DNA from 2 places in the Nodosilinea sp. AN01ver1 genome. Region 1 is predicted to be linked to the other one. Evidence: riboswitches for the same ligand, from Rfam matches in the RefSeq annotation. Region 1 holds a riboswitch; the other holds the start of a gene.
The links. Region 1 has a riboswitch for cyclic di-AMP ahead of ACQ4N7_RS18105 (universal stress protein). Riboswitches for the same ligand answer to the same signal wherever they lie in the genome.

Region 1 (4,417 bases):
CAAAGATCGATTACTGTATCACTGTTTAGAGTCTATTGGCCCAGGCCGTTTCGACCCGTGACCTTAGGCATCTTGTAATGGTTTAGACGCTCAGTGTCCTATTTGGATGTAGGGCAGATCACACCAGCTTGGCCGGAGGGGAGACGCGATCGCATTCGAGCCTGAGTTTTGGCGACGTCCAAATGATTTACTCAAGCCTAGGGGAGAACCATCTTGACTAACTACCCCACCTGACCGTCGCATATTGAGAGAGATCTGTCTTTATTTGAATACCCGATGCCACAGCGATCGCGATCGCGTTCTCTCGCCGATAGCCGGTGGCCAAATCTATTGGTGGCCCTAACCACCCTATTTCACCTCAACCCCTACGCTGCCTGCTGTAGCTCGTCCAGCTTAGCCAGCACCTCACGACTGTGAATGACCGGCTGTACGCCTAAAAAGCGAGCCTGCATAGTGCCGTCGGGGCCAATGATATACGTGTGCCGCAGCGACATCGCCCCCAGCCAAGACCCATAGGCCTTACTGACCGCCCCTCTAGGATCAGACAGCAGCGGAAACTCTAGCCCCTCGGCATCACAAAACTCCGCGTGAGACTCAACGCTGTCGGCGCTGACACCAATAATCTGAGCATTGCGAGCCTGGTACTCCGCTATATCGCGCTCAAACCGTTGGGCCTCAATCGTGCAGCCTGAGGTAAAGTCGCGGGGGTAAAAGTACAGCACCACCCACTGCCCTCGAAAGTCTGCCAGCGAAATTTCTCCATCCCCAGCATTGGTCGGCAGCGTAAACTCTGGAGCCGGTTCGCCTAGCGGAATCTGGGTACCCCCCATTGCCAGCGCGGGCAGGGGCGCGGCCAACCAACTAAGGCACACCAGGCAGAGACCCAGAGCGACTTGCAGAAAATGACGGCGGTTCATGTCAGGTTCTTCCTTGGGGATGATTCTGAAAGCTCTTTACCAAAGTTTACAATAAGGCTGTCGCGATCCCCGCTGTTTCCCAGTTTCGGAGCCTGTCCTATGTCCCCCACTGCCAATCTGCAAACCGTGACGCTGGGTCCCAACGGCATGGTTGTACCGGCCCTGGGCGTAGGCACCTGGGCCTGGGGCGACTCGCTCTTTTGGGACTACGGCAAAGCCTACAGCGACAGCGATTTGCACGCCGCTTTCGACGCTACCCTCGACAACGGCCTCACCCTATTCGACACGGCTGAGATCTATGGCTTTGGCCAGTCGGAGCGTTTGATCGGTCAATTTATGCAGCAGCGCCCTCAGCAGACCGATCAGAAGGCGATAGTGGCCACCAAATACTTTCCGCTGCCCTGGCGCTTTTCAAAGCAGTCTGTGGCCGAGGCCCTGTCCGCCAGCCTCGATCGCCTTCAGGTGGCCTCGGTAGCGCTGTACCAAGTGCATCAGCCGGTGAGTTTTCTGCTCAGCCAAAAAGACCTGATGCAGGCCCTGGCGGCAGAGGTCAAGCGGGGCCGCCTCGGCGCAGTGGGGGTGAGCAACTACTCTGCCACCCAAATGCGCGAGGCCCACGGCTATCTGGCCGCGCAGGGCGTACCCCTGGCGGTAAATCAGGTGCAGTATTCTCTGCTTCACCGCCAACTGGAGACCAATGGCGTCATCGCCACAGCGCGGGAACTGGGGGTCACAATTCTCGCCTACAGTCCCTTAGCCCAGGGCTTGCTGACGGGTAAGTATACGCCAGAGGCCGATCTCAAACCCACCGGAGCCCGCTGGCTTGACCCCCGCTTTAGCCAGAGCGGTCTCACCAAGCTGATGCCGGTCATTCAGACACTACGGGAAATCGGTGAAAGGCGCGATCGCACCCCGGCCCAGGTGGCCCTCAACTGGCTGGTGGCTCAGGGTAATGTAATGCCCATTCCTGGCGCTAAAAATGCCCGTCAGGCGGCGCAGAATGCGGGGGCACTGGGTTGGCAATTGACTACCGATGAGCTGGAGCGGCTCGACCGGCTGACCCAGCGCTATCGCTAGCTTTGGGGCTGCGATCGCAGCCCCATCTATCTTTAAAGAATTCAAAAATACTTCTAACGAAAGATGTTTGAGCAGAAAAATCCTTTCTAAAAACATCGTTAGTGATGCATCAATGCTTTCTATTTAAGTTAGTAATTTCACCCGAAAAAATAAAAATATTTATTCACAGCAACGACTGTATTAAGCGATACAAATAGTCACACAATGTTAAGGATTCGTTGACGCTTTTCATTTTTCCCTTCTACAATTTAGACATCGAACAAGTCAGCCTAATTTAGTCGTCCTAACGGCTAGAGCGGGGGAACCAAGTAAAGGGGCGTGTTTCCGAGTTCTTTAAACCCCCATGAAGGGTAATCGGAAAAGGGTATCTCTCAACCCTAGCCCGTCAGCTAACCTCGTCGGCGTTGAGGGAGACTGAACTATCACCATTTACGCTAATGCGTTGATTGTTTCAGTGTCCTAAGTCGTGTTAACACGACTTGTTCGCTGTTCATGATTAGGCTCCAGGAGGGTCTCATGCAGCTCAAATCGCACCTCTCTGCCCCATCAAGGCAGTCCCATTCGATCGCCCCTCAGGTTTCCCCCGAGGCCACGATCAAGCCCATGATTATGCGTTTAGAAGCGGCCCTGGGTCGCCGCGATCTGGCCAAAAAGATTGTTCTACTGCTGCGGCCCAAACCGCCAATTGCAGGCCTTAACATCGACGAGAAAACGATTAATTTTGTGGTGGGTTACAGTGGCTCGGCCCACAGTCAGGCGGCTCTCGACCTGGCCCTATGTGTAGCCCATCAAACTCGTTTGGCCAAGCCCAATCCTGTACAGGTGCATGTAGTTTATGTGGTCGATAAAACTCGCCCCAAAACTATCGCCAATGCCGATCGCATACTCTGGCAGGCCCGCTGCCTAGCTAGTGAATGGCGTGGGTCGCTCAATGCCCACCTGCGGGTCGGCCAGGTGGCAACGGAGCTCAGCCAGGTGGCCAAGGAGATCGAGGCTGAAGTGCTGCTGGTTGGTTGTCATACGGCTAAGCACCGCCTGGTGCAGCAGCTAGATACTCAAACCCCGTGCTCTGTGCTGGGGCTACCCAAGTAGTCTCTAAGCCGATCTAGACGTCAGGCTGGTGCCTCCCAGTAGACCAGTAGACAGGGGCAAACAATCGCTTGCCCCTGCGCATACAGGCTTTGAATTCACAGCACTAGGGGGGTGCCCCGGTTCGTGAACGTCACCGACTCAATCTTCCAGTCGGGCTGGTTAACCAGCGTTTCGCGCAGGCTGCCCAGCAGCGCCTTTTGTTCGCACACCGACAGCGACTGTAGCACCCGCCGCGAGGTGCGGGCCACGCGCAGGTCAATGGTGACGATCTTGGTTTCTGGATCAAAGCGAGTGCGATACCCCGAAAGGGTTAGCTCTGGAATGGCCTGCTCAGCCAGGATCAGATCGACAGTGGTTTCCATACTCTGAGGACGAGGCACGAGAATGGGCTCTCGCCGGTAGTTTTCGCAGCGCTCGTCGAGGGTGTAGAGATCGACGGCCACCGGGTCGGCGGGCGCCACTAGGCGGCGGGCCTTGGCCTGCATCAAGCGGCTGGCGTTGACTAACGCTTCAGCGGGGCTAGGGGCCAGGGCAATGGATTCAAACGGAGTGGCGATCGCGGCGTCATTGGAGCTGGCGGTATTTGGTGCGGTCGCTGTGCCTCCCGTCGCCACAGCACACCCCCCCAGCAATCCCAGCAGGGCCAGGAAAATCGCCCCAGAGCGCTGGCCAAAATTTATCCCTAGGCACCCAAGCCAGGTATGGTGAGGACGGTATTGAACTGGGTTGGGACAACGGGTCATGGCAAGTGCTTCCTGGAATCGACGACACGTGCTGTCGCTGGCCGATTTTACGGCGGCGGAGCTAGAAACGGTAATGGAAACAGCGGTGAGCTTTTGGCAGGTGCTGTCGCGCCGCACCCGTAAGGTGCCCGCCCTGCAGGGGTTAGTGGTCACCAATATGTTCTTCGAGCCCTCGACCCGCACCCGCAGCAGCTTTGAACTGGCCGCCAAGCGGCTGTCGGCAGACGTGCTCAACTTTGCCCCCGGCACCTCGTCGCTGACTAAGGGTGAAACCATTCTAGACACCGCCAAGACGTACCTGGCCATGGGCACCAACCTGATGGTCATTCGCCACCAGGAGTCGGGGGTGCCGGGGGCGATCGCCGCCGAAATGGACCGGCTGCAAACAGGAGTCGGCGTGCTTAACGGCGGCGATGGGCTACACGCCCACCCCTCCCAGGCCCTACTCGATCTATTCACGCTGGGCCTGACCCTAAATCCGGATCACCCGACCGCCGCGCTGCTAGCAGGTAAAAAAATTGCCCTGGTCGGCGACATTCTGCACTCCCGCGTGGCTCGCTCCAACCTGTGGTGCCTCACCGCCTGCGG
Region 2 (4,417 bases), on a different contig from region 1:
TAGCTCGGCAACTGGGCGCGGCTTCCACCGCAGCGGATGGCCAAAGTCGAGCATGTCGTCGTCAAAGCGGTCGTAGCAGACCGCATTGGTAATCACCAGGCGATTGACCACCGCCGGGTGCTCGATCGCCAAGATGAGCGCTACCGCACCGCCCGTATCGTGGCCCACCACATCCACCCGCTCCAGGCCCAGCGATGACAGCAGGGCCAGAATCATACGGGCCTGATCTTGAAACGATCGATCAAAGCGATCGCGGCGGTCTGACCAGCCGTGGCCCAAAAAATCGGGGGCCAAAACGCGATAGCCGGCCTGCACCAGCGGCGGAATCACGGCGTGGTAGAGGTAGCCCCAGGTGGGTATGCCGTGCATCAGCAAAACGGTGCCGAGCTTGGCCTCCCCCCGATCGATATAGCGAATGGTGACGGGAATGTGGGCGGCTGTACCCGCCGCTAAGACCGCCTCCTGCTGGGCAGACCTGAACTCCTGCCAGGTGCTCCAGGTTATCTGATCGGTTGACATCGCATTAGATCCTTTCAGGGATAGTTTGACAGTCGCCACATAACCAGAGGCAAACCCATCCTATCCCGCAGTTCGCCCCTGACCTAGGCCCGCTACAGCAAGAATCGGACCCCCACATAGACGCTGATGACGACAAGTTGCAGCGCCATCAGCGGCAGGCCATAGTTCAAGAACAGCCGAAAGGAAATTGGCTTGCCGTGCTGCTCGGCGATGCCCGCCGCCACGATGTTTGACGACGCACCCACCAGGGTGCCGTTGCCGCCCAGGGTGGCCCCAAACATCATCGCCCCGAACAGGGGCAAAATCTCAGGCGGTATCTGCCCGGCAAAGTCGGGCGACAGCAGCTCTGGCCCGGCCAGATTCACATTCACCAGATACTCCTTCAGCAGCGGCACCATGGCCACCACCAGGGGAATGTTGGGAATCAGGCTGGAGAGAATGCCGGTTACAAACAGCAGCAGCATGGACCCCAGGGCTATGTTTTGACCGATTACGACCCCTAATAAACCTGAGGCCGAACTGATCACCCCGGTTTCTTGCAGACCGCCAATCAGCACAAACACGCTCATAAAAAAGACCAGCGTGCTCCAGTCGACATCGCGCAGAATGTTTTGCACGGTGTCGATACCGCTGTGGTGAGTCAGCAGCAGGCAGAGGGCGGCCCCCAGCAGCGCGATCGCCGCCGGTGAAATGGGCACCGGCAGACTGTCGCCCACCACAAAGAGCACCAGCACTAGCCCCACAATCGCGCTACCCAGAGCCAGCATGCGGGGGTGGTTGACCACCGGGCGGGGCAAGTGGTCGAGGTCATCCAGCTTCTTGTGCCAGGTATTGGGAAAGAGAATGGGCAGCATGACCACAATGGTCGCGATCGCCACCACGCCCCCCAGGCTGAGCTTAAGCAAGTAATCTAAAAAGCTCATGTTGATCGAGCTGCCCACAATAAAGGTGGCCGGGTCGCCCACAATGGTCAGCAGGCCAGCGCTGTTGGCCACAAACACCATCAAGATCAGCAGCGGCACAAAGTTGATGTTGAGTTCTGCCGCCATGGGCGGAATCAGCGGAGCCAGCAGCATTACCGTGGTGGCGTTGGGCAGCATGGCGCAGACGGGGGTGGTAATGGCCACAATGCCCAGCAACAGGCGCTTGCCCTCCCCCCGCGCCATAATCACCATCTGGGTCGCCAGGTACTCAAAAATTTTGGTTGGCTCAAAGGCGCGCACCATCACCATCACCCCAAAAAATAGAGCCAGGGTGGCGTGACTGTGGCCGATGTAGGCGATCGCCTGATCGAGGGTCAACACGTGCAGAAAAATCAGCAGCATCGCCCCCAAAAAGGCCGCGATCGTCAGATGCAGTCGCTCGGTAGCAATCAGGGCCAAGACCCCAAAAAAGATCACCGACGCGGTGATCTCAGACCAGGTTTCCATACCCTGTCTCCTGTTGTGGTGCTATACAAAAACCCTTCGATGAATAGCCTTCACCGAGGGGGTTAACAGTCGTAGGAGAACTACGGATAGCGCTAGAAAAAGCTTCCAGTACGTTCTCTCCCAAGGCCGACGGAGTTAGCTGACGGGCGAGAGGTGAGAGATCCCCTTCTCTGGCGATACGATTCGCCCTGAGATAAGCCCCAAAGGTTGGTTCCTCCGCTTCAGCAAAAGCTGAATTAGGCAGTGTAACTATTGAATTGGGAAAGAATCTAACACATTTACAGGCGATCCACAATCGGCACGTTTACACAAACTAACTCGCAATGTTTCTTAAAATTTAGAACACTGGCCAGTTCGCGTGAGGCGGTGCTGGCCAGTGCGGCCCAGACTAGGACAGCGAACTGGTATAGCCGTAGCCGTCACGATTAGGACGTGTTACCAAAGATGACTTTTGACCGTCATTCCCGCGCAAGCGAGAATCTACGCTGGAGTAGCTGCTCTCTAATGGATTCCCGTGGCCACGGGAATGACGGTCCTGCTGCGTCCTAATCTAATTGACTGTAGCTATATGTCGTCTCGTCTCTAGATCACCGATCAAACTGAAAGCGGCCTGATTCCCAGACCGCTTTCGGTTAGTGGGCTTCTGAGTCAATCTCGACCCTAGTAGGGCCACTGCCAGTGAGTAATCTCGTCCTGGTCTTTGCCTTCGGTGTGAGCGTAGGTGAGGCACCCGATGATCTTGTTTTTCATCTTTTCTTTGACGTGAGCCGCCGCCGAACCCAGCTTGGGCACGCGATCGATCACATCAATTACCAGGCTAAAGCGATCGATCTCGTTATTGATCGCCAGCTCCAGCGGCGTGTTGATGTTGCCCTGCTCTTTATAGCCCCGCACGTGAATGCGCTCCTGGTTGGAGCGGCGGTACACCAGCTTATGAATTAGCCAGGGGTAGCCGTGGAAGTTGAAGATCACCGGCTTGTCGGGGGTGAAGAGCGAGTCAAAATCGCGGTTGCTCAATCCGTGGGGGTGCTCCCCGTGGGAGATCAGGGTAAACAGATCGACCACGTTCACAAACCGCACCTTCAAGAAGGGAAACTCCTCCCTCAAAATGGCGGTGGCCGCCAGCGATTCTTTGGTGACAATATCGCCGCAGCAGGCCATCACCACATCGGGCGCATCGGGCTCGGTGCCACAGTCGTCGTTGCTGGCCCAGTCCCAAATGCCGATGCCCTTGGTGCAGTGGGTCACCGCCTCCTCAATGGTCAGGTACTGGAGGTGGCTCTGCTTGTCGGAGACAATCACGTTGATGTAGTCAACGCTGCGGAAGCAGTGGTCGGCCACCGACAGCAGGCAGTTGGCATCGGGCGGAAAGTAAACCCGCACGACATCGGGGCTCTTGTTGGTGACGAGATCGACGTAGCCGGGGTCCTGGTGGCTAAAGCCGTTGTGGTCTTGCCGCCACACCAGCGACGACAGCAAAATGTTGAGCGACGACACCGATCGCCGCCAGGGTACATGGTTTTTGCAAATGTCCAGCCACTTGGCGTGCTGGTTAAACATCGAGCTAACCACGTGGGCAAAAGCCTCGTAGGTGTGAAACAGGCCGTGGCGACCGGTCAGCAGGTAGCCCTCCAGCCAGCCCTGCAGGGTGTGCTCGCTGAGCATTTCCATCACCCGGCCCTCGCGGGAGAGTTCGCCACCGTCGAGGTCTTCAGGCAAAAAGTCGGCCATCCAGGCCTTTTTAGTGACTTCGTAGACGGCGTTTAGTCGGTTAGAGGCGGTTTCGTCTGGCCCCATCAGGCGAAAATTGGTGGGGTTGTCGCGCATCACGTCGCGCATGAGAATGCCCAATGCCTTGGTGTTCTCAAACTCAACGCTGCCGGGCTTAGGCACGTTGATGGCGTAGTCGCGAAAGTTGGGCATTTTCAGCGCCTTGCGCAGCATACCGCCGTTGGCGTGCAGATTGGCACTCATGCGGCGGTGGCCGACCGGAGCCAGATCTCTCAGCTCTGGAACTAGGGTGCCGTTCTCGTCAAAGAGTTCTTCAGGCCTGTAGCTACGCATCCATTCTTCCAGCAGGCGCAGGTGCTCGGGGTTGCTGTGCATGCCGCCCATGGGCACCTGGTGCGATCGCCAGAACCCTTCCACCTTGTGGCCATCAACGTCTTTAGGCCCGGTCCAGCCCTTGGGAGTGCGCAGCACAATCATCGGCCAGCGAGGTCGTTCCAGGTTGCCGTTGACACGGGCATCTCGCTGGATCTCTTTGATCTTGAGCACGCACTCTTCCATCACCGCCGCCATGTTCTGGTGCATCTCGGCGGGGTCGCTGCCTTCGACAAAGTAGGGGGTGTAGCCGTAGCCTCTGAACAAGCACTCCAGCTCTTCATGGGACACGCGGGAGAGAATGCTAGGGTTGGCAATCTTGTAGCCATTCAGGTTGAGAATCGGCAGCACCGCCCCGTCGCGAG

Region 2: it holds a riboswitch for cyclic di-AMP, as region 1 does, so the genes downstream of both, ACQ4N7_RS19500 (SLC13 family permease) here and ACQ4N7_RS18105 (universal stress protein) in region 1, are expected to answer to the same signal.

Annotation. Positions count from the first base shown of each region.
Region 1 is NZ_JBNXVS010000024.1:52,178-56,594, forward strand. It holds gene ACQ4N7_RS18095 (peroxiredoxin) at 366-917, opposite strand; gene ACQ4N7_RS18100 (aldo/keto reductase) at 1,017-1,994, shown strand; cyclic di-AMP (ydaO/yuaA leader) riboswitch at 2,251-2,412, shown strand; gene ACQ4N7_RS18105 (universal stress protein) at 2,511-3,086, shown strand; gene ACQ4N7_RS18110 (hypothetical protein) at 3,182-3,829, opposite strand; gene ACQ4N7_RS18115 (aspartate carbamoyltransferase catalytic subunit) at 3,828-4,417, shown strand, end outside.
Region 2 is NZ_JBNXVS010000028.1:32,614-37,030, reverse strand. It holds gene ACQ4N7_RS19505 (alpha/beta fold hydrolase) at 1-519, opposite strand, end outside; gene ACQ4N7_RS19500 (SLC13 family permease) at 612-1,949, opposite strand; cyclic di-AMP (ydaO/yuaA leader) riboswitch at 2,060-2,202, opposite strand; gene ACQ4N7_RS19495 (phosphoketolase family protein) at 2,610-4,417, opposite strand, start outside.